3 regions of the Streptomyces sp. NPDC094448 genome follow, and region 2 is predicted to be linked to each of the others. Evidence: riboswitches for the same ligand, from Rfam matches in the RefSeq annotation. Region 2 holds a riboswitch; each other region holds the start of a gene.
What was found. Region 2 has a riboswitch for thiamine pyrophosphate ahead of thiO (glycine oxidase ThiO). Riboswitches for the same ligand answer to the same signal wherever they lie in the genome.
Positions count from the first base shown of each region.

Region 1: another riboswitch for thiamine pyrophosphate. It lies ahead of thiC (phosphomethylpyrimidine synthase ThiC); the one in region 2 lies ahead of thiO (glycine oxidase ThiO).
Region 3: another riboswitch for thiamine pyrophosphate. It lies ahead of ACIQ9E_RS28050 (thiamine ABC transporter substrate binding subunit); the one in region 2 lies ahead of thiO (glycine oxidase ThiO).

Region 1 is NZ_JBIWGU010000011.1:116,888-127,012, forward strand. It holds gene ACIQ9E_RS22205 (GNAT family N-acetyltransferase) at 1-686, opposite strand, end outside; gene ACIQ9E_RS22210 (NUDIX domain-containing protein) at 1,084-1,563, opposite strand; gene ACIQ9E_RS22215 (LysR family transcriptional regulator) at 1,634-2,524, opposite strand; gene ACIQ9E_RS22220 (cystathionine gamma-lyase) at 2,738-3,874, opposite strand; gene ACIQ9E_RS22225 (cupin domain-containing protein) at 4,149-4,466, shown strand; gene ACIQ9E_RS22230 (DUF5326 family protein) at 4,612-4,830, shown strand; gene ACIQ9E_RS22235 (helix-turn-helix domain-containing protein) at 5,134-6,210, shown strand; gene ACIQ9E_RS22240 (SsgA family sporulation/cell division regulator) at 6,391-6,825, shown strand; gene ACIQ9E_RS22245 (YibE/F family protein) at 6,864-8,294, opposite strand; TPP riboswitch at 8,570-8,748, shown strand; gene thiC (phosphomethylpyrimidine synthase ThiC) at 8,742-10,125, shown strand, end outside.
Region 2 is NZ_JBIWGU010000009.1:207,287-217,411, forward strand. It holds gene metF (methylenetetrahydrofolate reductase [NAD(P)H]) at 1-547, opposite strand, end outside; gene thiE (thiamine phosphate synthase) at 617-1,282, opposite strand; gene ACIQ9E_RS19345 (Rv2175c family DNA-binding protein) at 1,577-1,942, opposite strand; gene ACIQ9E_RS19350 (NAD(P)/FAD-dependent oxidoreductase) at 2,073-3,284, opposite strand; gene ACIQ9E_RS19355 (hypothetical protein) at 3,406-3,744, opposite strand; TPP riboswitch at 3,851-3,963, shown strand; gene thiO (glycine oxidase ThiO) at 3,961-5,244, shown strand; gene thiS (sulfur carrier protein ThiS) at 5,241-5,456, shown strand; gene ACIQ9E_RS19370 (thiazole synthase) at 5,598-6,455, shown strand; gene pknB (Stk1 family PASTA domain-containing Ser/Thr kinase) at 6,648-8,612, shown strand; gene ACIQ9E_RS19380 (deoxyribonuclease IV) at 8,732-9,613, shown strand; gene ACIQ9E_RS19385 (sulfite oxidase-like oxidoreductase) at 9,810-10,125, opposite strand, start outside.
Region 3 is NZ_JBIWGU010000017.1:79,262-89,386, forward strand. It holds gene pyrH (UMP kinase) at 1-649, shown strand, start outside; gene frr (ribosome recycling factor) at 808-1,365, shown strand; gene ACIQ9E_RS28040 (phosphatidate cytidylyltransferase) at 1,365-2,603, shown strand; gene rlmN (23S rRNA (adenine(2503)-C(2))-methyltransferase RlmN) at 2,771-3,877, shown strand; TPP riboswitch at 3,952-4,062, shown strand; gene ACIQ9E_RS28050 (thiamine ABC transporter substrate binding subunit) at 4,146-5,249, shown strand; gene ACIQ9E_RS28055 (ABC transporter permease) at 5,312-6,997, shown strand; gene ACIQ9E_RS28060 (ABC transporter ATP-binding protein) at 6,997-8,025, shown strand; gene ACIQ9E_RS28065 (nuclear transport factor 2 family protein) at 8,057-8,599, opposite strand; gene ACIQ9E_RS28070 (hypothetical protein) at 8,599-9,732, opposite strand; gene ACIQ9E_RS28075 (ABC transporter ATP-binding protein) at 9,714-10,125, opposite strand, start outside.

The DNA of each region.
Region 1 (10,125 bases), on a different contig from region 2:
GATCCCGCCGCCGCGACGAGCAGCGCCCGGGCCGTCCCGGAGTCCTTCGCGGTCAACGGCCCGACCCTGTGCTGCTCGCTGCTGTCCCAGACCGCCGCAAAGCCCGTGAGGCCACGGCTGTCCTCCGCCACCCACAGCCGTTCGGTCATACCGGGCAGCCGGGTGATCACCGAGGTACGGTCCAGGCCGAAACACTCGGCATCCAGTTCCACGATGGAGGGCATGTCCTCGGCGGTCGCCCGCCGCGTCCTCACCTCCGCGACCGACCCGGCCGCGGACGGGGAGAACCGGCCCCTGATCCGTTCGACGTGCCCGATATCGGCGAAGCCGAGCTTCCGGTACAGCGGCTGCCCGTACGGCGTCGCGTACAGCGCCAGCGGGGTTCCGCCCGCTGCCTCCATGACGCGGTCCATCAGGCGGCGTCCGATGCCCTGGTGCCCGTACCGGCGGGCGACGAGCAGTTTGCCGACGGCCGCAAGTCCGCTGCCGTACGGGGTCAGGACGCAGCACGCCGCCAGCCCCTTGTCCTCGGGGTCGTCGATCCCCATGGCGGTTCCCGCAGCCAGAAGCAGTCCCCAGGTGCTTTCCTCCCGGGACCAGCCGCGGTCCTCGGAGAGGTCGGCGCAGGCTGCGAGGTCGTCCCTGGTGAGTCGGCGGATGGGCAGTTCGGGGAGCGCTGTCGACATAGGGGCCAGACTGTACGCCGTGGTGATCGCTCGTCCAGTGCTTTCAGGGAACTGATCTCTGCCCGCAACCGACGGGCGCGCGGTGTCGGTCCCCAGGGCTTGAGCACGGAGACGGCCGTCATGAACAGACGTTTCACGTGAAACACCGTGCCGGGGGCGGCCGGAACCCCGCGTCCGCCCCCGGGAGGCATCTGCGGTACGAGCCCGGGAGTAGGCAGGGCGGTCCCGGTTCGGCGTCGGGGAGTGTCCGCCCAGGCCCGGGGTCGGCCGGATCTCGTGGCGCATCGCCCCGCCGGACGACGGCTCTCGTCGAGCGGCGCATCGCCCCGCCGGACGACGGCTCTCGCCGGGCGGGCCGGTCCCGGTCCGGAAGGACCGTCGGGAGGCCGGCGAGGTCTCAGCCCAGATCGGGTGCGTGCAGGGCCCGGACGCCCTCGATATTGCCGTCGAGGTAGTGGCGGAGGGAGAGCGGGACCAGATGGACCCCGGCGATCCCCATCCGGCTGAAGGGCACCCGGACGATCTCGTACTCGCCCCGCGGCTCGTCGATCTCCGGGCCGTGCCGCTGCGCCGGGTCCATGGACACCAGCCGGCAGACGAAGAAATGCTGCACCTTGACCCCGGTCACACCACTGCCGGTGTGGTGCTCCACGGTGTCGACGAAGCAGGGCACGACATCGGTGACCTTGGCACCCAGCTCTTCGTTCATCTCCCGGTGGAGCGCGTCGACGACGCTGGCGTCCGCCGCCTCCACTCCGCCGCCGGGGGTGAGCCAGTACGGATCCACGCCGGGCCGGGTGCGTTTGATCAGGATGAGATCGTCGCCGTCGAGGAGGACGGCACGGGCGGTGCGCTTGACCACGGGACGTTCGGTCATGCCAGGACCATGGCCCGTTCGGCGTGTCCTGAAACTCCCGGTGGCTTCGGCCGTCCGTACGGGAGGGCGGTCACCAGTCCGCGGCGGCCCGCATCAGCCAGTCGTGCGCCCGGGAGATATGCGGGAGGGCCAGTGTCCCGGCCCGTACGACGAGGAAGTAGGTCCGCAGCGGGGGTACCGGAGGTTCCAGCAGGGTCACCACCCGCCCCCGGTCCAGCGCCTCCTCGCAGAGGTAGCGCGGCAGGACGGCCAGCCCGGCGCCCGCGGCGGTGCTCTCCAGGACGGCCCGCAGATCGGGGGCGATGACGGTGCCCGCGGCGGCGGGCGGGGATTCGAAGACGGTGGCCCAGTACCGGGAGACCAAGGGCAGCGATTCATGGACCTCGACGACCGGCAGCTGTTCCAGCACCACCTGTCCGGCGCGCAGGACGTCCGGCCCGAGACGGGCGGCCCAGCGGGGCGAGGCGACCAGGACGTGTTCCTCGTCGCAGAGCGGGGTCGCGGTGAGGAGCCCGCCGCGCGGCCGGGCCGTGGTGATGGCCAGATCGTGGTGCCCGGCCGCCAGTCCCTCCAGGGACTCCTCGGCCTTGCCGAACGCGGCGCGCAGCGCGAGCCCCTGGGAGAGCAGCGGAGTGAGCGCGGGCAGGGCGCGCAGGGAGGTGAATTCGGGCGGGCCGGCCAGATGCAGGGTCCGTACGCCCGCCTCCTCGTCGAGCCCGGATTCGGCGATTTCCACCAGGGCGTCGAGATGCGGGGCGGCCCGGTGGGCGAGTTCGTCGCCGACGCTGGTGGGGGTGACCCCCCGGGCCTGCCGCAGGAAGAGGGGTTTGCCCAGTTGCCGTTCCAGGGTGCGTATCTGTCCGGTGACCGCGGGCTGGGAGAGCCCGAGGAGGGCCGCGGCGCGGGTGAACGAACCGGCCCGGTGCACCGTGACGAACGTCCGCAGCAGGGCCAGATCCATTGCCGAGCGCCTCCTCCACCGACGGTGTCCGGGGATCGGACAACGATAAATAAGTCGATTGGTTGCTGCCGCTACTGTGATTGGACACTGACGCACAGTCAACTAGCCTTGTGGGGCGGTTCTTCGGGGAGGAACCGGGGCGGTCCGAGCCATGAGGGGGGAGGCTCGGACCGCCCGCCGAGAGACGGACCGGGCCTGCCGGGAAGGTGTTTCTCAGCCGACCGCGCCTGCGGCTTCGTCCAGGGCCCGCAGCACATCGGCGACCAGATCGTCGGTGTCCTCGGCACCGGCCGACAGCCTGATGAAGCCTTCCGGGACCGCGTCCCCGCCCCACCGCCCGCGCCGCTCCGCCGAGGAGCGGACCCCGCCGAAGCTGGTCGCGTCGTCGACCAGCCGGAGTGCGTCGAGGAAGCGTTCGGCGTGGTCGCGGTCGGGCAGGACGAACGAGAGCACCCCTCCGTACCGCCGCATCTGCCGTCCGGCCAGGGTGTACGAGGGGTCCGTGGGCAGCCCGGGATACCGCAGCCCCGTCACCTCCGCCCGCTCGCCCAGCGCCCGTGCCAGGGCCAGGGCGTTGACGCACTGCCGGTCGATCCGCAGATGCAGGGTGGCCAGAGACCGGTGGGCCAGCCAGGTCTCCATAGGACCCGGAATCGCCCCGACCACCTTCCGCCAGCGCCGTACGTCCGCCGCCCGTGCGGTGTCGCGGCAGGTCACATGCCCGAGCAGCAGATCGCCGTGGCCGGTCATGCCCTTGGTGTCACTGGCCACCGAGAAGTCGGCGCCCAGCGCCAGCGGCCGCTGCGCGAGCGGGGTGGCCAGGGTGTTGTCGACGGCGACCAGGGCACCGTGCGCATGGGCGACCCGCACCATGCGCCGGATATCGCAGACGTCGAGCCCCGGATTGGACGGGCTCTCGACCCAGAGCAGCCTGGCCCCCTCCAGAACCGACAACTGGGCGTCGCCCGCGGTCGGCGCGGTGCGCACCTCGATTCCGTACGCCTCCAGCTGATCGCGGACCAGGGGCAGCGCCTGATAGCCGTCGCTCGGCAGGACGACGGTGTCGCCGGCCCGCAGCGTGGAGAACAGCACCGCGGATACGGCCGCCATACCGGAGGCGAATACCGTGGTCTCGACGGACTCGCCCGGCGCTTCCAGCTCACCTATGGCCCGTTCCAGCAGGGTCCAGGACGGGTTGGTGTCGCGGCCGTAGGTGTACGGCCCGGTGGGCTCGCCCGGCAGATGGAAGTGGGCGGCGAACGCCGGGCCCGGCAGGGTGGGCTCGTATTTCACCGGCTCGGGCAGCCCCGCCCGTACCGCTCTGGTGCCGTCTCCGATGCCCGTTTCCATGGCCGTGGTGCTCCTCTCGTCAGCCGGGTTCCGCCCGGGTCCGCCCGCGCCGGGCGTCCGGTGACCGGCCGTGCGCGATCCCCGCGCCGTTCGTTCGTGCTCCGACCGTACGTTCTCCGGAAGCTTCCGTTCCTCCTCCGTCCGCCGGATGGGACGGCCACACCCTTGCGCAGCGGGCCGCCGGACCGCCGCTCCGGCGCCCTTGACGAGGCAATTCCTTCCTGTGTCTGATCGTGGCAGACATGATCGGGACGAGCGGCAGGGGCGGCGCACGATGAAGGCATTCCGGCTGGACGAACTGGAGGCGGAGCGCGCCGCCAACGACGGCGCGTATCTGCAGTTCCTGCGTGAGCGGAACATGTCCGTCGGTCTGTACGCGCTGGACGCCGGGGCCCTCGACCCCCAGCAGCCGCACCGCCAGGACGAGGTCTACTTCGTCGTCAGCGGGCGGGCGGCGATCACCGTCGGCACGGAGACGACTCCGGTCGCCCGCGGCAGTGTGGTCTACGTACCCGCGGGAGTGCCGCACAAGTTCCACCACATCACCGAGGACCTCCGGGTCATGGTGGTCTTCTCTCCCCCTGAGAGCTGAGCCCACGCCCCCGGAATCCCTAAGGGGCAGCTCAGGGGAGATCAAGGGCCCGGACCGTCCCGCCCGCCTTCCGGCCCGCCTAGCATCGAGGGCGGAGCGCCGGAAATTCCGCCGGGGGAGCCGAAGGAGAGACGAGGTAGGGGCCATGGCTGTACGGGAGATCGTCACGGGGCTGCCGTGGTGGGTGAAGTGGGTGGTGGCGCCGGTGCTGGTGCTGCTGCTCTTCGGCGGACTGGTCGCCCATGTCGTCGGGGTGCTGATCGGACTGCTCTTCAAGGCGCTCGCCCTGGTCGCCCTCGTCGGCGGACTGGTGTTCGTCGTCAGGAAGTTCAAGGGGTCGTCGAACTCCCGCGGGGACTGGTAGCCGCCCGGGTCCGGCGTTAACCCGGCCGGGGGAACCCCGGGCCTTACCAGGTCACACTCGGTTGAATGGCCATTACAGTGGCAGTCCGCCGCTGGGTATGCGGATTCACCACCCTTGTGCGCCCTCTTGTACGCCGGTGAGCGCCCCCTGTGGGCCCGTACGACCGGTACGGGTGCGGACCGCACGTACCGGACCGTTCCGGGTTCCGGCAGGGCCGCGTGCCCGGTGCGGCGGCGGGCGCACGGGGACCGACCCCGCGGGCGGGCGCCGACCCGCCACCATGTCAGGGGGTGAACCGTGGCCATGCCACCGGACGAGCGCGGCACCGGCCCGGCGGACGGTGTCACCCGGCCTCCGGCCGTCGGCACACCCACCCTGATCACTTCGGTGCAGCGGGCCCTGCGGCTGCTGGAGGCCGCCTCCTCGTACCCCGCGGGCGCGCCCGCCAAGGTGCTGGCCCGGGTGGCGACGATCCCGCTCCCCACCGCGTACCACCTGCTGCGCACCCTGGTGCACGAGGGCTATCTCCGCAGGGAGAGCGGCGTGTTCGTCCTCGGCGACGCGGTGGGACGGCTGGGCCCCGAAGCACCCGAAGCACCCGAAGGGCCGGAAGGGCCGGAAGCGCCGAAGGCATCCGAATCCGCTGTGTCCACTGCTTCCATGGCGCCCCATGTGCCCCATGTGCCTTCTGCACCTGCCGCTTCCCTTGTTTCCGCTGTGCAGAATCGTCGCAGCAGTCCCGAAGCGGGCACAGTTGGTGTGGAATCGGGCGCGTCAGGAACAGAACCGGTCGCCGGGGCGGACGGCGATCCGCCTCCGGTCCTCCGCCCGGGGCTACGGCCGGAGCCCGGCCCCGGCACCAGGCCGGCGGACTCCCTGGAGCACTGGCGGGACGCGATCGGAGCCCCCGTCTACTTCGGCGTCTACCGCGACGGCGAAATCCAGGTGGTGGCCGTATCGGACACCCCGTACGCCCCCGCCGTCAGCGAATGGGCGGATTTCCGCGAGACCGGCCATGCCCATGCGATCGGCCAGTGTCTGCTCGGCCGGCTGGACACCGCCGAACTCCACGACCATCTCGACCGGCACCCGGTGCGCGCCCTGACGCCGTATTCGGTACGGGACCGGCGCAGCCTGCTCGAACGGCTGGTGGCCCGGGGGCGCGCGGAACCCGTCGTGGAGCGGCAGGAGTACACGCTCGACACGGTCTGTGCCGCGATCGCCGTACCGCCGCCCGCGGGCGCCCGTGCCGCGGCGATGGCGATATCCCTCCCCCTCGACCGATCGGAACGGCTGCTTCCGGCAATCGGGCAGCTCCGGTCGGGGGTCGGCGGACTGCTCGGTTCACTCGCCTTCGCCGCTCGTCTGCCGGACGCTTGACGGCCCTTCGTTCGAGGCGTCTATCAGTATCTGAAAAATCACTCCTTGTAGTCCTCTGGTGACTTAGCGCACGATTATGAGGAGAGCGTCAGGGGAGTCCTTCCTGACCCGTTTCGCCAGGCTTCAGCAAGAAGGCTGCCCACCAGGCCCATCCGGGCTTCCGTCACTGCGGGGTACACGATGCACGAGTCGGTCCAGGCCGAGGTACTGATGAGCTTCCTCGTCTCCGAGGAGCTGTCGTTCCGGATCCCGGTGGAGCTCCGCTATGCGGCCGCGGATCCGTACGCCGTGCGGATGACCTTCCATCTGCCCGGAGACGCGCCGGTGACCTGGGCCTTCGGCCGGGATCTGCTGCTCGACGGGATCGTCGGGCCGAGCGGCGACGGCGATGTGCACATCGCACCGCTGGGGCCGGACGAGTCGGCGGACCTCGGGATCCGGCTCCAGGTGGGCGGAGAACTCGCCCTCTTCCAGGTGAGCGCGGCACCCGTCGTGGCCTTCCTGGACCGTACGGACCGGCTGGTTCCGCTGGGCCAGGAGCGGGCGTTCGGGGATTTCGGCGCCGAACTGGAGCAGGTGCTGCGGAGCATCCTCGCGGAGGAGAACGCGGGCTGACCGTACGGGTCCCCGGGCGCGCCCGGGGACCCGTACCGCTACCGCTTGCGGCGGCGGCCCTTGCCGCCGCCCAGACCCGGCAGCCCGCCCCGGCCCGCGGGCCGGATCTCCGGAACCGGCCCGCCGGCCGCCGGTTCGGCGGACATCTGCGGCAGCCGGGCCCCGGACCCTTCGGCCGGGTGCCCGGAAGTGCCTTCGGCGCCGTCCCGGACGCGGGCATCCGGCCGGTCGGCGCAGACCACCAGAGCGGCCAGGATCGTGGTCACCGGAACCGACGCGACCAGACCGATCGACCCGATCAGCGTCCGGACGATCTCCTCGGCGACGAGTTCGCTGTTGGCGACCGTCCCCACCCCGCTCTTCGCGATGCTGAACAGCAGCAGCAAGGGCAGTGCGGCGCCCGCATAGGCGAGGACCAGGGTGTTGACCACGGAGGCGATATGGTCGCGTCCGATCCGGATGGCGGCGCGGTACAGCGCGCGCGGTCCCATGCCGGGATCCGCCTGGCGCAGCTCCCATACCGCCGACGTCTGGGTCACCGTCACATCGTCGAGCACCCCGAGTGAACCGATGATCACACCGGCCAGCAGGAGTCCGCTCATGTCGATGCCCGGATAGAGCCCATGGATCAGCCCGGTGTTGTCGTCGGTATTGCCCGAAAGCGCCGCCCAGTCGATGAACAGCGAGCCCAGCAGCCCGATCAGCAGCAGCGAGATCAGCGTGCCGAGGACCGCGACGGAGGTACGGGCGGTGATGCCGTGACAGGCGTAGAGCGCGATCAGCATGATCGCACTGGAGCCGACCACCGCGACGGCCAGCGGATTGGAGCCTTCCAGGATCGCGGGGAGGATGAACAGCGTCAGCACGGCGAAGGACGCGGCCAGCGCAATCAGCGCCATCACCCCGCGCATCCGCCCCACCAGCACCACGGCCAGGGCGAAGACCCCGGCCACCACGGCGAGCGGGAACCGGCGGTTCACGTCGATGACCGAGTACTGGAGGTCGCGGGGCGCATCGGGGGCGTACGCCACCACGAGCTGCTGCCCCCGCTCCAACTGCCGTGACGCGTCCGGCTGGACGATCTCGGCGATGATCCGGTCCAGATGAGGCCCGGAGGTGATCCTGATGGTCGCCTTCTTGCAGTCGCCCTGCTGCGCCGCGACGGCCTCACGGCCCTGGGGCGTACTGGTGTCACCGGTCGGAGGCACCTGCGCGGAGTTGACCGACTTGCAGTCGACCGGGTCGACGCGGGTGACGACCGCCTGTTCGGTCTGGCGGTCGAAGCCGACGCCGGTGCGTTCATGACCTGGGGCGGAGCCGGGCCAGAGGACGGCCAGACCCACGACGACGGCCGCGGCGAAAGGAATCAGCACCGCGGCGATGATGCGGCGCAGATGGCGTGAGACGGGGGCGGCCGGTCCATGGCTGTGGCTGTGCCCATGACTGTGCCCGTGAAGGTGTGCGGGCACCGGAGTCGTCGGCGGTGGGGGCGCGTGCGCGTGTTCGTGGCTGCGGGCGGGTGCCCGGGCGGGCGTCGGGGGAGGTGCCGCGGCGGAGGCAGGGACGGGGGCGGGGTCCGGACCGGGGCCGTACCCCTGACCGCCGCCGTCCGCCGCACCGTACGCGAACCGGGAGTCGGGACCCCCCTGGGGACCGGGCGCTGATGACGTCACCGACCGATCATCGCAAGAACGGACGGGGGCCCCTGTTCAGCACGCCAGAAATGACGCTAGCGTGGTGTCACCTTTGCACACGCGGGAGCTCGGAGCACCGGGCTGAGAGGGCGCTGACCTCCGTCGACGCACCATCGGACGTATATGCGGGACATATACGCGCCGAAGGTGCCGGTCACGGGAATCGCTGCGTCGACCGCCGAACCTGTTACCGGGTAATGCCGGCGTAGGGAGTAGGTCTTCATGACCGTTCAGGATGCACGCACGCCTGCCGTCGTACCCGCCGCCCCGGTGGCGGCCGACGGTGTTCGCACGCCCGGCTGGCACAAGGGGTACATCGAGGGCTCGCGCCCCGATCTCCGGGTGCCGGTCCGTCAGGTGCACCTCACCAATGGCCGGGACGTGACGCTGTACGACACCTCCGGCCCGTACACCGACCCCACCGTCGAGACGGACGTACGCCGCGGGCTGCCGCCCCTGCGGGAGCACTGGATCGTCGCGCGCGGCGACACCGAGGAGTACGCGGGCCGTCCGGTGCGCCCGGAGGACGACGGCGTCCGGCACACTTCGCCGCGCGGAGGGCTGCGCAACCTCGACGCGGTCTTCCCGGGGCGGCCGCGCCAGCCGCGCCGGGGCCGCGACGGACAGGCGGTGACCCAGCTCGCGTACGCCCGCCGGGGCGAGATCACCCCCGAAATGGAGTTCGTGGCGCTGCGGGAGAACGTTTCTCCCGAGGTCGTACGGGAGGAGATCGCCGCCGGCCGGGCGGTGCTCCCCGCCAACGTCAACCATCCCGAGATCGAACCGATGATCATCGGCAAGCGGTTCCTGGTGAAGGTCAACGCCAATATCGGCAACTCCGCGGTCACCTCCTCCATCGAGGAGGAGGTCGAGAAGATGACCTGGGCCACCCGCTGGGGCGCTGACACGGTCATGGACCTGTCCACCGGGCGCAATATCCACACCACCCGCGAGTGGGTGCTGCGCAACTCCCCCGTCCCGATCGGCACGGTGCCGCTCTACCAGGCGCTGGAGAAGGTCGACGGCCGGGCCGAGGAGCTGAGCTGGGAGGTCTACAAGGACACCGTGATCGAACAGGCCGAGCAGGGGGTGGACTATATGACCGTCCACGCCGGGGTGCTGCTGCGGTATGTCCCGCTGACCGCGCGCCGGAAGACCGGGATCGTCTCGCGCGGCGGTTCGATCATGGCCGCCTGGTGTCTGGCGCACCACAAGGAATCGTTTCTGTACGAGCATTTCGAGGAGCTGTGCGAGATCCTCGCGGCGTACGACGTCACCTACTCCCTCGGTGACGGGCTCCGGCCCGGGTCGATCGCGGATGCCAACGACGAGGCGCAGTTCGCGGAGCTGCGGACGCTCGGGGAACTCAACCGGATCGCCAAGCGTATGAATGTGCAGACGATGATCGAGGGCCCCGGTCACGTTCCGATGCACAAGATCAAAGAGAATATCGACCTCCAGCAGGAGATCTGCGAGGAGGCCCCCTTCTATACGCTCGGCCCGCTGACCACCGATGTGGCGCCCGCCTACGACCACATCACCTCCGGTATCGGGGCTGCGATGATTGCCTGGTGGGGCACGGCGATGCTCTGTTACGTGACGCCCA
Region 2 (10,125 bases):
GGCACTTGTCGACGAAGTGACGGACGTCGGTGTCCCAGTCGGCGGAGCGCGGATGCATCTCGGGGAAGGCCGCGACACCGACGCAGAAGTCGCCGGACTCCTTGATGAGCCGGACCAGTTCGGCGGCGTAGGTCACACCCTCCGGATGGCGGACCCACTCGCCCATCGGATCGCCGGGCGGGTCGCCGCGGACGGCGAGGATATTGCGGATCCCGGCATCGGCGTACTGGCCGATCATATTGCGGAGTTCGGCGATGGAGTGGTTGACCGCGGTGAGGTGGGCCACGGGGGTCAGGGTGGTGTCGGAGGCGATCTGCTCGGTCGCCCGCACCGTGCCCGCGCGGGTCGAGCCACCCGCGCCGTAGGTGACGGAGACGAAGCTCGGTGCGACGGCCTCCACCCGCCGTAGCGCGTTCCAGAGGTTCCGCTCGCCCTTCTCGGTCTTGGGCGCCCAGAATTCGAAGGAGTGGGACGTCCGCCCGGTCGCGAGAACCTCGCGAACGGTCCGCGCCCGGTCCGTCCTGGTCGATGCTGTTCCTAGGGCCATACTCGCAGGTTATCGGGGGGACGGAGGTGTCCCAACCGCAGTCCATCCTTCGGACAGGCCCGGTTCACGTCATGGCTGGTCACAGCGTTCCCGTATCCGCTTGCTGAGACGGGCGGCTGCGGCACCCGGGTCGTCGGCCTCGGTGACGGCCCGGACGACGACGATCCGGCGGGCCCCGGCGTCCAGCACCTGGTCGAGGTTGCCCTCGTCGATGCCTCCGATGGCGAACCAGGGCCGGTCGGTGTCCAGGGCGGCGGTCGCCCGGACCAGGTCCAGGCCGGGTGCGTGCCGGCCGGGCTTGGTGGGGGTGGGCCAGCAGGGGCCGGTGCAGAAGTAGTCCGCGCCGGGCTGGAGCGCGGCGGCCCCGGCCTCGGCGGTGCTGTGGGTGGAGCGGCCGACGAGGATCCCGTCGCCCAGCAGGGCGCGGGCGGCGGGTACGGGCAGATCGCCCTGGCCGAGGTGGAGGACGTCGGCACCGGCGGCATGGGCGACATCGGCGCGGTCGTTGACCGCGAGGAGGGCGCCGTGGCGGCGGCAGGCGTCGGCGAAGACCTCCAGATGCGCCAGTTCCTCGGCCGCCTCCAGGCCCTTGTCGCGGAGCTGGACGATATCGACGCCTGAGGAGAGCACCGCGTCGAGGAACTCGGGGAGGTCGCCCTGGCGGGTCCGGGCGTCCGTGCAGAGATAGAGCCGGGCGTCGGCGAGCCGGGCGCGGTGGTGCGGTGTCGCGGGCATGGTGGATTCCCCCAGGGGTGGTTCGGCGGTACGCGGTCGGGCCCGGCCCGGCAAAGTACCCGGTGGTAGCGGTGCGGCGCCCGGCGGTCGGACCCGACCGCGTACCGGAGCAGGGCAGGCGCCGGACCGGAGGCGGGCAGGGCCGGACCGGCGGGGAGCCGGGCAGCGCCCCGGTCCGCGGCGTCCCGCGGGCGGGGCCGACACCGGGCACCGGCTCGCGGCCCCGGGCGGCCAGCCGCCGGCCCGGGTCGCCCGCCGGGCCGGGTCGCCGGTTGCCGGGGACCCGCGGCGGAGTCAGACGGCGAGCGCCTGGGCCCGTCGCTTCACTTCCGTACCGCGGTTCTCACTGAGGGCCTGGGCAGGGGTGCCCGGGAGGGTCGGGTCGGGGGTGAAGAGCCACTCCAGCATCTCTTCGTCGGTGAAGCCGTCGTCCTTGAGCAGGGTCAGGGTGCCGGCAAGGCCCTTGACGACCTTCTCACCGCTGATGAACGCGGCGGGGACCTGGAGAACCCGGTTCTCTCCGCGGCGCACCGCGATCAGGCCGCCTTCCTTCACAAGCTGTCGCACCCGTGTCACCTCGACATCCAGCTTCTCCGCGATATCGGGAAGCGTGAGCCAGGCGGGCACGAGGGCATCAATCTTTTCGTCAATCTCGGTCACAGGACAAGCGTGCCATCTGGGGCCGACAGTGGGTAGCGGGAGCCCCCTCGGACAGCGGCCATCCGGCCCACGCCGCACCCGGCGGCCGGCCGGCGGCGGCGGCCGGAGCACCGCCGGAACCCGGGCCGGATCAGCGGGCGGCGGCCTTCAGGGGGGTCGCGGGGTCCGCCGCGGCGACCGGATCCAGCCGTCCGCCCGACTGGATGATCCGGCGGCCCTGGGACAGGTCGCGGGGCCGTCCCACGGCGAGTACCGCGACCAGCGCGCCGTCCCGGAGCCAGAGCACGGACCAGGCGGCGTCGGCGGGATCGCCGCGCCGCAGGAGGGTGTCGGCCCCGGCGTGGTCGCCCGCGTACTGCACGAAGCGGCCGAACTGCTCGGACCAGAAGTACGGCACGGGGTCGTAGACGGCGGGGGCCGCGGCGGGTCCGGGCGGTGCGTCCTCGGGGCGGGCGGCCGCCTCCAGGTCTCCGATGATGTTGGCGGCGACCGTGCGCGGGCCCTGGAGGGCATTGTCCCAGTGGTGGACGAGCAGACGTCGGCCGTAGCGGGCGGAGGGGAAGGAGGCGCAGTCCCCGACCGCGTACACCCCGGGCAGACCGGTGCGCAGTCCTTCGTCCGCGGTGACCGAACCGTCGGGGCCGGTCGCGATGCCGGAACCGGCCAGCCAGGCCGTGGCGGGACGGGCCCCGATACCGACGACGACGGCGCCCGCGGCGATCCGGCGACCGCAGGACAGGACCACGGCCCCGGGCTCCACCGACGCCACCCGGGCATCGGTGATCAGCTCGGCCCCGGCTTCGGCGTACCAGTCGGCCATCGGGGTGGTGACCTCGGCGGGCAGCGCGCCCGCCAGCGGCCGCCCGGCGGCCTCCACGACGGTGACCGCACAGCCCGCGGCGCGGGCCGCGGTGGCGAACTCCGCCCCGATCCAACCGGCACCGACGACCACGACGTCGTGCTGCCGGGCGAGCACCGGCCTGAGCCGTTCGGCGTCGTCCAGGGTCCGCAGCAGATGGACCCCGGGCACGCCCTCCGCACCGGGCAGGGCCACGGGCTCGGCACCGGTGGCGAGGACGAGGACGTCGTACGGGACGGGCCCGGCCTCCGTGTCCAGCTCCCGGGCGGCGGCGCGCAGCCCGGTCACGGCGAGCCCGAGGCGCAGTTCGATCCCGAGCCCCTCGAAGTCCACCTCGAAGGCGGATCCCTCGGCCGTCCCGAGCAGGACCGCCTTGGAGAGCGGCGGCCGGTCGTACGGCTGGTGGGGCTCGGCCCCGATCACCGTCACGGAGCCGTTGTGGCCCAGCTCCCGCAGGGCGACCGCCGTCTGCACCCCGGCCATGCCCGCACCGACGACGACCACGCCCGCCGGCTGCCGCACCCGCTCCGTCTGCTGATCGTTCACCCCTCCACCTTAAGCACCTGACATTCCATCAGGGATATGGGGCCCCGGACAGCCGCGGTCAGGGCAGCTCCTCCACCACGCTCGTACCACTGCCGTCCCGGGACTCCCAGGACCAGCTCTCCTCCAGCCTCAGCCGCCCGTCGGGCAGTTCGACGACGGTGGAGACGCAGTGGCCCGACGAGGTGCCGCCGTCGGTCTTGAGCTGCACATAGCGGAAGTCGAGGCGGTCGCCCTCCCTGGTGCCGACCAGACGGCCGTGGACCACGTCGCCCCCCTCGTACTCGGCCCAGATCCGGCCCTCCTCCTCGTGGTAGTCGAATCGGGTACGGGTGCCGACCTGGCCCGGCGCCTGATCGGCGACCGGGGACAGCACACGTCCGTCCAGTGAGCCCGCCATGGGTGAAAGCCTCTCCTCGTGTCCGGGCGTCCCCTGCGGACCGGCCCGGTGCAGCCGCCCCGACCGTCTTACTCCGCTGCGGACCCGGGGGTTAGGCTGGCCACCGTAAAGCACTCGCGGGAGCCCGGACGGACCGGGCTGAGAGGGAGGCTGACCGGCCTCCGACCGTACGAACCTGATCCGGGTCATGCCGGCGAAGGGAGGGGCTGGACGCCCATGTCGCGTACCCCCGAAGCATCCGCACCGGCCGCCGCACGGCCGGCCGCGCCGCCCGAGGAAGCCGCGCCGCGCTCCCCGTCACCCCGCATCGTGGCACCACCCGCACCCGACCGGGCCGGGAGCCGGGACGATGTGCTCGTCATCGGGGGCGGGATCATCGGGCTCGCCGTCGCCTGGCGGTCCGCGCAGCGCGGGCTGAAGGTCACCGTCGCCGACCCGGAGCCGGGCGGCGGCGCGGCCGGAGTGGCGGCGGGCATGCTCGCGGCCGTCACCGAACTCCACTACGGCGAGCAGACCCTGCTGGCCCTCAATCTGGAATCCGCCCGGCGCTATCCCGCCTTCGCCGCCGAACTGGAGGAGGTGAGCGGGCACTCCGTCGGCTACCGCGCCTGCGGCACCCTCGCCGTCGCCCTCGACGCCGACGACCGCGCCCATCTGCGGGAACTCCACGCCCTCCAACAGCGGTCCGGGCTGGACTCGCAGTGGCTGACCGGCCGGGAGTGCCGCCGCCTGGAACCCATGCTCGCCCCCGGGGTCCGCGGCGGGCTCCGGGTCGACGGCGACCACCAGGTCGACCCCCGGCGGCTGACGGCGGCACTGGTCACCGCCTGCGAACGCGCCGGGGTGCACCTCCACCGGAGCCGGGCCGACCGGCTGCTGGTGGAGCGCGACCGGGCCGCGGGCGCGCTCCTCGGCGACGGCACCGAACTGCGCGCCGGGCAGACCGTGCTCGCCGGGGGCAGTCTCAGCGGCCGGCTGGCCGGGCTGCCCCCCGATGCCGTGCCACCCGTACGCCCGGTGAAGGGGCAGGTGCTCCGGCTGGCCGTACCCCCGCCGCTCGCCCCCTTCCTCTCCCGGACCGTGCGCGCCGTCGTCCGCGGCAGCCACGTCTATCTCGTCCCCCGGGCCGACGGCGAGCTGGTCGTCGGAGCGACCAGCGAGGAGCTGGGCTTCGACACCACCGTCACCGCGGGCGGGGTCTACGAACTGCTGCGCGATGCGCACGAACTGGTCCCCGGCATCACCGAACTGCCGCTGACCGAGGTCCGGGCCGGACTCCGCCCCGGCTCTCCGGACAACGCCCCACTGCTGGGCCCGAGCGCGCTGCCCGGACTGCTGCTGGCCACCGGCCACTACCGCAACGGCGTCCTCCTCACTCCTCTGACCGGCGATGCGATCGCGACGGCGCTCGCCACCGGCGCCCTCCCCGAGGAAGTCCATCCCTTCACCCCCGACCGCTTCCTCCCCGCCGCCCCCGCCTCCCAGGAGCAACTCGTATGAACAGCATTCCCCCGCTCGTCTCCGTCAACGGCGAGTGGCGTGAACTCGCCACCGGAACCACTCTCGACGCCCTCGTCGCCACGCTCACCCCGGCACCGGCCGGGGTCGCCGCCGCGGTCAACGAGACGGTCGTGCCCCGCGGCCAGTGGCCCGGCACCTTCCTCGGCGACGGCGACCGCGTCGAGGTCCTCACCGCGGTCCAGGGCGGCTGACCGGCCGTGTCCGATCTCGCCCCGCCGCCGCCCCCGGCCGCCCCCCGCTCCCGCAACGGCGCCACGGCGCACCGCACCGGCCCGGCGCCGTCACCCGCCGCGCCGGCCCCGGATCCGGCACCGGGCCGTGATCCGTTCACCATCGCCGGCACCACCTTCGGCTCCCGGCTGATCATGGGTACGGGCGGTGCGCCCAGTCTCGACGTGCTGGAACGCGCCCTGGTCGCCAGCGGTACCCGCCTCACCACCGTCGCCATGCGCCGCGTCGACCCCACGGTCCACGGTTCGGTGCTCTCCGTCCTCGACCGGCTCGGCATCGCCGTCCTGCCGAACACCGCGGGCTGCTTCACCGCCGGGGAGGCCGTGCTCACCGCCCGGCTCGCCCGGGAGGCCCTCGGGACCGACTGGGTGAAACTGGAGGTCGTGGCCGACGAACGGACCCTGCTGCCCGACCCGGTGGAGCTGCTCGACGCGGCCGAGACCCTCGTCGACGACGGCTTCACCGTCCTCCCGTACACCAATGACGATCCGGTGCTGGCCCGGAAGCTGGAGGACGCCGGCTGCGCGGCGATCATGCCGCTGGGCTCCCCCATCGGCTCGGGCCTCGGCATCCGCAATCCGCACAACTTCCAGTTGATCGTGGAGAGCGCCGGAGTGCCGGTCATTCTGGACGCGGGCGCCGGGACGGCGTCCGACGCGGTCCTGGCGATGGAGCTGGGCTGCGCCGCGGTGATGCTCGCATCGGCCGTGACCCGCGCCCAGGAGCCGGTGCTGATGGCCGAGGCGATGCGGTACGGAGTCGAGGCGGGACGGCTTGCCCACCGCGCGGGCCGTATCCCGCGCCGCCACTTCGCCCGCGCCTCCTCCCCCGCGTCCGGAATCGCGGCACTGGGCCCGGACGCGGGTGACGGCAGGGACGGCAGGGACCCGGCGGACCCGGATCCGGAGCGCCCGGCGTTCGGGACCCCGGACGGACCCGGCACCGGGTCGGCCCGCTGAGCCCGGCCCCGGGCGGCCCCGGCGGGTCCGGCGGCACCGTCGCGGCCGGGGGCAGGCCGCCCGGGGAGGCGCTCGGCCGCACGGGCGGAGCGTCACAGCTCGGCACCGTTCCCGACCCGATCCCGCCCCGGTCACGGCGGTGCCGGGACCGACGGCGACGGGGCTGTCGGTCCGGGCTCGTAGAATCGGCCTGTGGACACGACCCTTCAGGACCCCCTCGTCGGGCAGGTGCTCGACGGCCGATACCGCGTCGACGAGCGCATCGCCGTCGGCGGGATGGCCACGGTCTACCGGGCCCTGGACACCCGGCTGGACCGTGAGCTGGCGCTGAAGGTGATGCATCCGGCGCTGGCGACGGACGCGACCTTCGTGGCGCGGTTCATCCGGGAGGCCAAATCCGTCGCCCGGCTGTCGCACCCCAATGTGGTGGGGGTGTTCGACCAGGGCGCGCAGGGCGCCTATGTCTATCTGGCCATGGAGTACGTCGCCGGATGCACCCTGCGGGACGTGCTGCGCGAGCGCGGCGCGCTCCGTCCGCGGGCGGCGCTGGACATCCTGGAGCCGGTTCTCGCGGCGCTCGGCGCGGCCCATCGGGCGGGCTTCGTCCACCGGGACGTCAAACCGGAGAATGTGCTGATAGGGGACGACGGCCGGGTCAAGGTCGCCGATTTCGGGCTGGTACGTGCCGTCGGTTCGGTGACGAACACCACCGGCAGCGTCCTGGGTACGGTCTCCTATCTCGCGCCCGAACAGATCGAAGAAGGCACCACCGACACCCGCTCCGACGTGTACGCCTGCGGGGTCGTGCTGTACGAGATGCTCACCGGCGCCAAACCGTATGCGGGCGACACCCCCGCCCAGGTTCTCTACCAGCATCTCCACGACTCCGTTCCGGCGCCGTCGGCCGCGGTGCCGGGGCTTGCCCTGGAACTGGACGAGCTGGTGGCGAGCGCGACCGCGCGCACGCCCGATGTCCGTCCGTACGACGCGGTGGCGCTGCTCGCGCAGACCCGAGCGGCCCGTGCCGCCCTCGACGACGAGCAGCTCGACCTGCTGCCGCCCGGCGCCCGGGAAGCCGGTGACGCACCCTCCGGTACGCGCGGCGGACGGGCCCGTCGTACGGGCTCCGAAGAGCGTACGGACGTCATTCCGTGGACCTCCGGGGTCCTCCCCGACGAGCAGCGGGTCCAGCGCACGGCCAGGCTGGCGACGCCGCCGCTGCCCGCCGCCGGGCGGGTCGGCGCGGGGCGCCGGGACCTTCCCCGGCTGACGCGCCGGGGCATGATCACGATCATGGTGGCGGTGCTCGCGGTCTTCGGTGTCGCCGGCGGCGTCTGGTACATCAACTCCGGTCAGTTCACCCGCGTCCCCGCCGTGATCGGCCTGACCGAGGCCGCGGCGGAGAAGCGCATCGAGGACGCCGGCCTCGGGGTGAAGGGCGTCCGGCGCGAGTTCAGCGATACCGTCGAGCGGGGCTCCGTCATCTGGTCGGACCCCGTGACCAACGAGCGGATCCGGGGCAACGGCTCGGTGACGCTCGTCGTCTCACGCGGCCCGGAGATCGTCCGGGTGCCGTCCCTCGAGGACGTTCCGCAGGAAAAGGCCGAGGAGCGGCTCCGCAAGGCCGGATTCGCCCCCGGCTCGGTCTCCGAGGAGTTCAGTGCCGAGGTCCCGCGGGGCGCGGTGATCCGTACGGATCCGGCGGCCGGCACCGGGCGCCGTCCCGATACGGCGGTCTCCCTGGTCGTCAGCAAGGGCGCGCCCGTCGAGGTGCCGGATGTCACGGGCGATCCGGTCGCCGAGGCGACGGCCGCTCTGGAGGGTGCCGGTTTCGAGGTCGCCGTGGAGCCCGATCAGGTCAATTCCCCCGAGGCCGCGGGGACGGTCGCCCGTCAGTCGGCGCCCGAGGGCACCCGGCTCGCCACCGGCGACACCGTCACCCTCACGGTCTCCAAGGGCCCCAGAATGGTCGCCGTCCCCGATGTCTCCGGCTCGTCCGAGGGCGACGCGCGCCGGGAGCTGGAGGCGGCGGGCTTCAAGGTGAAGGTGGAGGAGTCCTTCCCGTATCTGGGGGACAAGGTTGCGGGCCAGTCACCGTCAGCCGACGAGCGGGCCCCCGAGGGCAGCACGGTCACCATCACCTTGAAGGGCCTCTAAGCCGTACCGCACGGCGGGCAGAGCCCCACAGCACACGGCATCGCGAACAGAACCGCCGTACGGCACCGCGGAAGAACCGCCGTCCCGTGCAACGCATCGGAAGGACACCGGAAGCACCCATGCGCAATCCCGTCGGCGGCCATGTCCCCGTGGCCGGCGGTCTCGCCACCAGCGGACTCGGGTACGCCCGTGAGATCGGGGCCGAGGCCGTCCAGGTCTTCGTCGCCAATCCGCGGGGCTGGGCCGTACCGGACGGCCGTCCGGCCCAGGACGAAGCGTTCCGGGAGCAGTGCGCCGCGGAGGGGATTTCGCCGTGGATCCACGCGCCCTATCTGATCAACTTCGGTTCGCACACCGAGGAGACCGCGCGCCGGTCGGTCGTGTCCATGCGGCACTCGCTGCGCCGGGGCCGGGAGATCGGCGCCCGGGGCGTGGTGGTGCACACCGGCTCGGCGACCGGCGGTCGCTCCCGGGAGACGGCGCTCGCCCAGGTCAGGGAGCTGGTGCTACCGCTGCTGGACGAGCTGACCGAGGACGGCGATCCGATGCTGCTGCTGGAGGGGACGGCGGGCCAGGGCGCTTCGCTCTGCTCCCGGGTGGCGGACTTCGGACCGTACTTCGAGGCCCTGGAGTTCCATCCGCGGCTCGGTGTCTGTCTCGACACCTGCCATGTGTACGCGGCGGGGCACGATCTGGCGGCGCCGCGGGGGATGTCCGAGACCCTGGACGCGCTGGTGGCGACGGTCGGCGAGGGGCGGCTCGGGCTGATCCACGCCAACGACTCCAAGGAGGCCGGCGGCTCCCGCAGGGACCGACACGAGAACATCGGCTCGGGGCATATCGGCGCGGAACCCTTCCGGGAGCTGCTGCACCACCCGGCGGCCGAGGGCGTACCGCTCATCATCGAAACGCCCGGTGGCCAGGAGAAGTACGCGGCGGATATCGCCCTGCTGAAGGAGTTGCGGCAGCGGGGGCCCGAGGCCGGGGCGGCATCCGCCTGACCGGGGGCACCGAGGGCCGCCCGCTCCCCCGGCGACACGCCGGGCGTGGGAGCCGTGCCGTCGGGCACCCTGCCGGAGTACCGGATTCCGCCGGCCGGTCCATCGGCGCGGGCCGGCCGGGGTACGACAGCCATCGGCGGGCGCCCCTCTTCGGTGACACGAGTCAATCGATCGGTCGAAAGAGGGCCCCGGGCCGTCACAGCTCGGGGCCGTCGCCCGGTTCCTCCTGGTAGGAGTACCGCTGCTCCCGCCAGGGGTCTCCGACGTTGTGATACCCCCGCTCCTCCCAGAAGCCACGGCGGTCGGCCGTCATGTACTCGACGCCCCGGACCCACTTCGGCCCCTTCCAGGCGTACAGATGGGGTACCACCAGCCGCAGCGGAAAGCCGTGCTCCGCAGTGAGCAGCTCACCGTCCTTGTGGGTGGCGAAAATCGACCGCTCCGAGACGAAGTCGGCGAGCCGCATATTCGCACTGAATCCGTACTCGGCCCAGACCATGACATGGGTGACA
Region 3 (10,125 bases), on a different contig from region 2:
CGTCGTGCACGCCATCGCCCGCGAGATCGCGGCCGTCGTCCGGAGCGGCGCCCAGATCGCGGTCGTCATCGGCGGCGGCAACTTCTTCCGCGGCGCCGAGCTGCAGGTACGCGGCATGGACCGGGCCCGCTCCGACTACATGGGCATGCTCGGCACCGTGATGAACTGCCTCGCGCTCCAGGACTTCCTGGAGAAGGAGGGCATCGACTCCCGGGTCCAGACCGCCATCACCATGGGCCAGGTCGCCGAGCCGTACATCCCGCTGCGGGCCGTACGCCATCTGGAGAAGGGCCGTGTGGTCATCTTCGGCGCCGGTATGGGCATGCCGTACTTCTCCACCGACACCACCGCCGCCCAGCGCGCCCTGGAGATCGACGCCGAGGCCCTGCTGATGGGGAAGAACGGGGTCGACGGGGTCTACGACGCCGACCCGCGGACCAACCCCGGGGCGGTCAAGTACGACGCGCTGGAGTACGGCGAGGTCATCACCCGGGACCTCAAGGTCGCCGACGCCACGGCGATCACCCTCTGCCGTGACAACGCCCTGCCGATCCTCGTCTTCGAACTGCTGGCCGCGGGCAATATCGCCCGTGCGGTACGTGGTGAGAAGATCGGCACGCTCGTCAACAGCAAGGGCACCCGAGCCTGAACCCGGGGGGTGTCCCGGGCGTCCCGGAACGGACGTCCGACGATATCCGGGGATGGACAAAGCCCTGCCGGTCGGACACCGTGCAGGGAAGACGCGACAGGTTCCGCCCGACCGGGCAGTTGTCAGCCGGGCCTACTCAAGACACGCAGGAGCAAGTGGTGATCGAAGAGACCCTCCTTGAGGCCGAGGAGAAGATGGAGAAGGCCGTCCTGGTTGCCAAGGACGACTTCGCCGCGATCCGCACCGGACGCGCGCACCCGGCGATGTTCAACAAGATCGTGGCCGACTACTACGGTGCGCTGACCCCGATCAATCAGCTCGCGTCCTTCTCGGTGCCCGAGCCCCGGATGGCCGTGGTCACGCCCTTCGACAAGACGGCGCTGCGCAATATCGAGCAGGCGATCCGCGACTCCGACCTCGGGGTCAACCCGAGCAACGACGGCAACATCATCCGTGTGGTGTTCCCGGAGCTGACCGAGGAGCGCCGCCGCGAGTACATCAAGGTCGCCAAGACCAAGGCCGAGGACGCGAAGATCTCCATCCGCGCGGTCCGCCGCAAGGCCAAGGAGACCATCGACAAGCTCGTCAAGGACGGCGAGGTCGGCGAGGACGAGGGCCGCCGTGCGGAGAAGGAGCTCGACGACACCACCGCGAAGTACGTGGCGCAGGTGGACGAGCTGCTGAAGCACAAGGAAGCCGAGCTGCTCGAAGTCTGATGAACGACGCTTCCTGGGGGGCCCCGCAGCGGGCCGACTACGTCGGGGGGTGGCGTCCGCAGGACCGGGGCCCGCTTTCGGCGGGTCCCGCGTACGACGGGCACGACGCACAGCAGACTCGGCCCATGCCCATCGTGCCGGACTTTCCCGACGCAGGTAGAGACGCCGGCGGTCCCGGTGACCGTGACCGCCGGAACGACAGTGGCCGGGGGGCCGCCGAGCCGGGCCGCCCCCTGTTCCGCGATGAGCTTCCTCGGGAGCCCGCACCGGCCGGGCCGCAGCCCCCGCCGGCCGGCGGCCCCGGGGACCCCCGCGGCGGCGGGCAGGCTCCCGGCGGTCCGGACGCATCCGGCGCACCCGGTGCCGCCGGAGGTCCGGCAGCGGCGGGCCCTGCGGACGCCGCCGGGGCGGTGAAGGCGAAGAAGCGGGCCGGCCGTGATCTGCGTGCGGCGATAGGGGTCGGAGTCGGCCTCGGCGCGGTGATCGTCGCGTCGCTTTTCGTGGTCAAGGCCGTGTTCCTCGGCGTGATAACGGTCGCCGTCGTGGTCGGGCTGTGGGAGCTGACCTCCCGCCTCCAGGAGCGCAAGGGCATCAAGGCCCCGCTGGTGCCGCTCGCGGTCGGCGGCGCGGCGATGGTCGTCGCCGGGTATGTGCGCGGCGCCGAGGGCGCCTGGGTCGCCACGGCCCTCACCGCCCTCGCGGTCCTGGTGTGGCGGATGACGGAGCCCCCCGAGGGGTATCTGAAGGACGTCACGGCGGGTGTCTTCGCCGCTTTCTACGTGCCGTTCCTGGCGACCTTCGTGTCGATGATGCTCACCGCGGACGACGGGGCGCAGCGGGTGCTGACGTTCCTTCTCCTCACCGTGGTCAGCGACACCGGCGCGTACGCGGTCGGCTGGCGTTTCGGCAAGCGGAAGCTGGCGCCGAGGATCAGCCCGGGGAAGACCCGGGAAGGCCTGCTCGGCGCGGTCGGCTTCGCCATGGTCGCGGGCGCCCTGTGCATGCAGTTCCTCATCGACGGCGGCGCCTGGTGGCAGGGGATCCTGCTGGGCCTCGCGGTCGCCGTCACGGCGACCCTGGGCGATCTGGGCGAGTCGATGATCAAACGGGATCTCGGCATCAAGGACATGGGCACCCTGCTGCCGGGCCACGGCGGCATCATGGACCGCCTGGACTCGCTGCTGCCGACGGCGCCGGTAGTGTGGCTGCTGCTGGTGGTGTTCGTCGGGGCCGGTTAGGGGCCGCACCGTGCGCGGCCCGGAACCGGGGCCGCGCACCGTTCAGAGGTACGGCCGGACCGGCCGTACCCCCGGCAGGCCCCGGTGACCTGCTGTTTCGCCGGGAAGGGCCCGTTATCCACAGGATGGCGGGCCCTTCTCCGTATCTCTGCGACACTGGATGGACCATGCCCAAGCCCGGAGAACTCACTTTCATCGCGCCCCGCGGAGCCAAGAAGCCCCCGAGGCATCTCGCCGACCTCTCGCCGGCCGAGCGCAAGGACGCCGTCGCCGCGATCGGCGAGAAGCCGTTCCGCGCCCGCCAGCTCTCCCAGCACTACTTCGCGCGGTACGCCCACGATCCGGCGCAGTGGACGGACATCCCGGCCGCCGCGCGGGAGAAGCTCGCCGCGGAGCTGCTGCCCGAGCTGATGTCGGTGGTGCGGCATATCTCGTGCGACGACGACACCACCCGCAAGACGCTCTGGAGACTGCACGACGGGACCCTCGTCGAATCGGTCCTGATGCGCTACCCGGACCGGGTGACGATGTGCATCTCCTCCCAGGCGGGCTGCGGGATGAACTGCCCGTTCTGCGCCACCGGACAGGCCGGTCTCGACCGGAACCTGTCGACGGCGGAGATCGTGCACCAGATCGTCGACGGTATGCGGGCGCTGCGGGACGGCGAGGTCCCCGGCGGGCCCGCCCGGCTGTCGAACATCGTCTTCATGGGCATGGGCGAGCCGCTGGCGAACTACAAGCGGGTCGTGGGCGCCATCCGCCGGCTCACCGACCCCGAGCCGGACGGCCTCGGGCTCTCGCAGCGCGGGATCACCGTCTCCACGGTCGGTCTGGTCCCCGCCATGCAGCGCTTCGCCGACGAGGGCTTCAAATGCCGGCTCGCCGTCTCGCTGCACGCCCCCGACGACGAACTGCGCGACACCCTGGTGCCGGTCAACACCCGCTGGAAGGTCCGCGAGGTCCTCGACGCGGCCTGGGAGTACGCGGAGAAGTCCGGCCGCCGGGTCTCCATCGAGTACGCGCTGATCCGCGACATCAACGACCAGGCGTGGCGGGGCGATCTGCTCGGCAGGCTGCTGAAGGGCAAGCGGGTCCATGTCAATCTCATTCCGCTGAACCCCACCCCCGGCTCCCAGTGGACCGCCTCACGGCCGGAGGACGAAAAGGCGTTCGTCGAGGCCATCGCCGCCCACGGGGTGCCGGTGACCGTACGGGACACCCGCGGTCAGGAGATCGACGGGGCCTGCGGACAGCTCGCCGCCGCCGAGCGGTGACGGACCGGACACATTCCGGGACCGCCCCTGCCATGGCGGGATCCGAGCCTTGTAGTCTGGCCTGAACATTTGCATATTTCCGACAGGGGAGCGCCACAGCGCTGAGAGTGCGGTACCCACGGGGCCGCAGACCCTCTGAACCTCGCCCGGGTCATTCCGGGTAGGAAGTTCGGTCTTTCACTCAAGCTGTTGCGCCCTGCCCGGATTCCCTCGGGGATCCGGGCAGGGCCGCGTCTCTTCCTGGCCTTCACCAGGAGGACTTCGACCAGTGAGCAGTAGCAGTATCAGAAGGGGCGCGGCGGCCGCGCTGGCCGCCGCACTCGGTGTGACCGTGCTCGCCGCCTGCGGCGGGGACTCCTCCGCCGAGAAGGAGCAGGGCGGCGGCAAGGCCTCGAAGACCGTCACCCTCGTCAGCCATGACTCCTTCGCCGCCTCCGAGGACGTCCTCAAGGAGTTCACCCGGCAGACCGGCTACACCGTCAAGATCCTCAAGAGCGGTGACGCGGGCGTCGCGCTCAACAAGGAGATCCTCACCAAGGGCTCCCCGCAGGGCGACGTCTTCTTCGGCGTCGACAACACCCTCCTCTCCCGCGCCCTCGACAACGGCATCTTCACCCCCCACGAGGCGAAGGGCCTCGACCGGATACCCGCGGCGGTCCGCCTCGACGGCGACAAGCACCGGGTCACCCCCGTCGACACCGGCGACATCTGCGTCAACTACGACAAGAAGTACTTCGCCGACCGCAAGCTCGCGCCGCCCGTCACCTTCGACGACCTGCTCAAGCCCGAGTACCGGAACCTGCTGGTCGCCGAGAACGCGGCCACGTCATCGCCGGGCCTCGGCTTCCTCCTCGGCACCGTCGCCCGCTACGGCGAGGACGGCTGGCAGGACTACTGGAAGAAGCTCAAGGCCAACGGCCTCAAGGTCGTCGACGGCTGGGAAGAGGCCTACAACCGCGAGTTCTCCGGCTCCGCGGGCGGAAAGAAGGAAGGCGGCGACCGGCCGCTGGTCGTCTCCTACGCCTCCAGCCCGCCCGTCGAGGTCCTCTTCGCGGAGCCGCAGCCCAAGGAGGCACCGACCGGGGTCGCCGCCGGCACCTGCTTCCGGCAGGTCGAGTTCGCCGGACTGCTGAAGGGCGCGAAGAACGAGGCCGGCGGCAAGGCGCTGCTGGACTTCCTCGTCTCGGCGCCGTTCCAGGAGGATCTGCCGCTGAACATGTTCGTGAACCCGGTCGTCGAGGGCACCAAACTCCCCGAACTGTTCACCCGCCACGGCGCGACGATCACCGACCCGGCGACGCTGCCGCCGGACACCATCACGAAGAACCGGGAACAGTGGATCCAGAAGTGGTCGTCGACCGTCGTCAAGTGACGGCCGGAGGACCGGAACGCACGGACCGGGCGGCGGCACAGGGCCGCCGTACCGGCCGTGCGGTGCGCGCCCTCCGCACCGGGACCGCGGCGCGGCTCGCCCTGCTCGCCCTGCCCGCCGTGTTCTTCGCGGTCTTCTTCGCCTACCCCGTGGCCGCCATCGTCGGCCGCGGACTGCGCTCCGGCGGCAGCTGGCAGTTCGGGCACATCACCGAAGTCCTCGGCCGGGACGATATCGCCGGGGTCCTCTGGTTCACCGCCTGGCAGGCGCTCGCCTCCACCGCGCTGACCCTGCTGATCGCCCTGCCCTGCGCCTATGTCACCGCCCGCTACGCCTTCCCCGGGAAGAAGCTGCTGCGGGCCGTGGTGACCGTGCCGTTCGTGCTGCCGACGGTCGTCGTCGGCACCGCATTCCTCGCCCTGCTGGGCCGCGGCGGACTCCTCGACGAGGCCTGGGGCATCCGGCTCGACACCACGGTGTGGGCGATCCTGATCGCCCATGTCTTCTTCAACTACGCCGTCGTCGTCCGGACCGTCGGCGGGCTCTGGGCCCAGCTCGACCCCCGCCAGGAAGAGGCCGCCCGGGTCCTCGGCGCCGGACGGTTCACCGCCTGGCGCACCGTGACACTCCCCGCGCTCGCGCCGTCCGTCGCCTCCGCCGCCCTGATGGTCTTCCTGTTCACCTTCACCTCCTTCGGCATCGTGCAGATCCTCGGCGGCCCCGGCTTCGCCACCCTGGAGGTCGAGGTCTACCGGCAGACCGCACACCTGCTGGACCTGCGCACCGCCGCCGTCCTCACCCTGGTGCAGTTCACGGCCGTCGGCGCGGTGCTCACCGTCCACGCCCGGACCGTACGGAAACGGGAGACCGCCCTCCGGCTGGTCGACCCGCGGCATACCGCCCGCCGGCCCCGCGGTGCCCGCCAGTGGACGCTGCTGGGCGCCGTCCTCACCACCGTCGCCCTGCTGGTGCTGCTGCCGCTCGGGGTCCTGGTGGAACGTTCCCTGGCCACCCCCCGCGGCTACAACCTGGACTACTACCGGGCGCTCGGCCGGTTCGACGCGAGCGGCGGCGCCTTCCTCGTCCCCCCGGCGCACGCCGTGGTGAACTCCCTTCAGTACGCGCTGGCCGCCACCGCGATCGCCGTCGTCATCGGCGGTCTCGCCGCCGCGGCGCTCGCCCGGCGCGGCGGCGCGGGCGGTGCCGGACGGCTGCTGCGGGGCTTCGACGCGCTGCTGATGCTGCCGCTCGGGGTCTCGGCGGTCACCGTCGGCTTCGGCTTCCTGATCACCCTCGACGAACCGCCGCTCGACCTGCGGGCCTCGTGGATCCTGGTACCGCTGGCCCAGGCACTGGTCGGAGCGCCGTTCGTGGTCCGGACCATGCTGCCGGTGCTCCGCGCCGTCGACGGACGGCTGCGGGAGGCCGCGGCCGTCCTCGGGGCGTCCCCCCTGCGGGCGTGGCGGGAGGTCGACTTCCCGCTGGTCCGGCGGGCCCTGCTGATCGCCGCGGGCTTCGCCTTCGCCGTCTCCCTCGGGGAGTTCGGTGCGACCGTGTTCATCGCCCGGCCCGACGAACCGACCCTGCCGGTCGCCGTGGCCCGGCTCCTCGGCCGGCCCGGCGAACTCAACTACGGGCAGGCGATGGCCCTCAGCACGATCCTGATGGTGGTGTGCGCGGTCGCACTGCTGTCACTGGAGCGGATCCGCTCCAGGACCACCACGACCGCAGCGACCGGGGAGTTCTGATGCTCGGACTCGACGATGTGACCGTACGGTTCGGGGACCGGGCCGCCCTCGACGCCGTGGACCTCACCGTCGCGGCCCATGAGACCGTCTGCGTCCTGGGCCCCAGCGGCAGCGGCAAGTCCACCCTGCTGCGGGTCGTCGCCGGGCTCCGCCACGCCGACCGCGGCCGGGTCCTCCTCGGCGGCGAGGACCAGACCGGCGTACCGGTGCACCGGCGCGGCGTCGGCCTGATGTTCCAGGACCACCAGCTCTTCCCCCAGCACGACGTCGCCGGAAACGTCGCCTTCGGGCTGCGGATGCGCGGCACCGGCCGGGCCGCACAGCACCGCCGGGTCACCGAACTGCTGGAACTGGTGGGGCTGCCGGGTGCCGGGGGACGTACGGTGTCCTCCCTGTCCGGCGGCGAACAGCAGCGGGTGGCGCTGGCCAGGGCCCTGGCCCCGGAGCCGAAGCTGCTGATGCTCGACGAACCCCTCGGCCAGCTCGACCGCGGACTGCGGGAGCGGCTCGTCGTCGAACTGCGGTCCCTCTTCGGCCGGCTCGGGACGACGGTCCTCGCGGTCACCCACGACCAGGGCGAGGCGTTCGCGCTCGCCGACCGGGTGGTGATCATGCGGGACGGGCGGATCGCGCAGACCGGGACGCCCCTGGAGGTGTGGCAGCGCCCGGCGGACGCGTTCGTCGCCCGGTTCCTCGGCTTCGACAACATCGTGGACGCGGTGGTCCGCGACGGGACCGCCGATACCGTCTGGGGCCGGCTGCCGCTGCCCGCCGGGGTACCGGACGGCAGGTACGAACTGCTGGTCAGACCCGCCGGGGTGCGGCCGGCCGACCCCGGTACGGGCCGCGGGCCGCAGTGCACCGTGGAGTCCCGGACCTTCCGGGGCAGCCATGTCGCCCTGCGGCTGCGCCCGGAGAACGGCCCGGTGCTGGAGGCCGAGACCGGGCCCCGGGACGCCCCGGAGCAGGGTGCACGGGTGGGCGTGGAATTCGCCCCGGACGAGATCGTGGTGCTGGGCCACGGCTGACGGGCCGCCCGTAAGGGGGCGGGAGCCGCCTTCAGCGGCCGGCCGCCGCCCCGGGGGCGCAGGCCGCCGCGACGGCGAGGCTGTCCTCGATGACCCGGAAGCGGACGATCAGTCCGTCCGCAACCGTGAAGTGCAGGGCGAACGGCGAGGTGAACCGGATACCCGTGGCCCGGACCGTACCCGCGAGGGTGCCGGTGACGACCGCGTCGGGGCCGGTGACGACGACCGCGTCGATCCGGGTGCCCGCGGGGTCGTTCTCCTGGCCCGCGGCCAGCTCGCGCCAGTGGTCCGCGATATCGGCCCGGGTGGACCGGGGCCGGATCCACGGCACGGCGGGATTCGGCGCGATGTACCAGTCGGCCTCCCCGGCGTACAGCTCCGCGATGTGCTCCGGCGAGCCTTCCGCGAGCCGGACCAGGAACTCTTCGACGACGGCACGGGTGGCAGCGGTGACGGCGGCGGTGTCGGTGCGGGTCATGGTGATGGTCTTCCCTTCGGGCGGGCCGGGCGGCCGGGTCCGGTGGGAACGATCCTGCCGGGCGGTGCGCGGAGGGTCGATGACCTCCGGGGTCATCACCCTTCCAGCGGGACCGCCGCGAGGGTCGCCACCGTCCAGGTCAGAGGGGCGAAGACGGCCAGCAGCGCCAGGGCCCGCAGCGCCGCGGCGGAGCGCAGGGCACCGGCCGGGGTACCGAGACGGCGCAGTTCGGTACGGGTCGGGGTGCGCAGGGCGCGGGCCTCGGCCGCGGCGACCAGCAGCGTCGCCGTCGTACAGCCGATGACCAGGGCCGCGCCGAGTCCGGTGAGCGGGCCGAACGGGCGGGAGCCGCCGCCGGCCAGGGCCACGGCGGCCGCCGCTGCCGATGCGACGGCGCACACCACCCCGAGCGGGCGGCCGATCCGGCGGGCCTCCGCCATCAGGACCCGCCCCGCGAGCAGGCGTACGGCGCCGGGGCGGGCGGTCTGGAGCAGCCGGCCCGCGGCATGGGTGAGCGCAGGGCCCGCGACGGCCAGCCCGGCCGCGGTGAGCGCCCAGCCGGCCAGCACGCCCGCCGGGTCGGAGCCGGCGCCGTCCGCGCCGGTGCGGGCCGCGTAGGTGCCGATCGCCAGCCCGGCCGTGGTCAGGGCGCAGCCCCAGGGCAGCCCGCCGGGCGCCGTCTTGGGTACGGGTGGTTCCGCCGGGTCGGGGGTGTCGGCAGTGGCGCGGGCCCGCAGGGCGAGGGCGGCGGCCACGGTCGCCGTCAGGGGGAGCAGTGCCAGCAGGGTCAGCGCGGCGGCGAGCGGCAGCGGCCGGTCGGCGGCGAGGAGTTCGGCGCCCGCTCCGTCGAACGGCAGCCCGGTCAGATCGCCCCGCAGATGGAGGACCAGGAGCAGGGCGACGGTGCTGCCCAGGGTGGCGGCGAGCGCGGTGGACGAGGCGGCGAGCGCGGCGAGCCCGGCGGGGCCGAGACCGACGGCGGACAGTCCGGTACGGGGCCGGGTACCGGGGTCGGTACGGGCCACGGCGACCGCGAAGTGCACGGCGGCGGCCAGCGGCACCAGGCACCACGACAGCCGGGGCAGCGCCGCCGGGTCGCCCGGGTGCGCGAGTGCGTAGGTCAGGGCGCTGAGCAGCAGGAATCCGACCCCGGCCGAGGCGGCGGCGACGAGCAGCCGGCGCAGCAGGGCGAGGGGTCCGGAGCCGCGGGCTAGACGGAGAGTGAGCACGCGGCGAGGCCTTCCGTGCCGGCGGCGGACGGGGTGTCGGCGCGCCGCCCGTCGAGGAGGGTGATCACCCGGTCGGCGACCGCTGTGACCTGCGGGTCGTGGCTGGCGAGCAGAACCGTGATCCGGTGCGAGCGGGCCGCTGCCAGTACCGTCCGCAGGACCTGCGCCGCGTCCGCGCGGTGCAGGGCCGCGGTCGGTTCGTCGGCGAAGAGCACGGCCGGTTCGGCGACCAGGGCGCGGGCGGTCGCGGTCCGCTGGCGCTGGGCCTGGGTCAGGGCGTGCGGGCGGAGGCGGGCGGCCGCGGCGATATCGAGCCGTTCCAGCCACTCCAGGGCGGCGGCCTTGGCCCGCCGGTGCGGGACGCCGCGCAGCAGCAGCGGCAGGGCCGCGTTC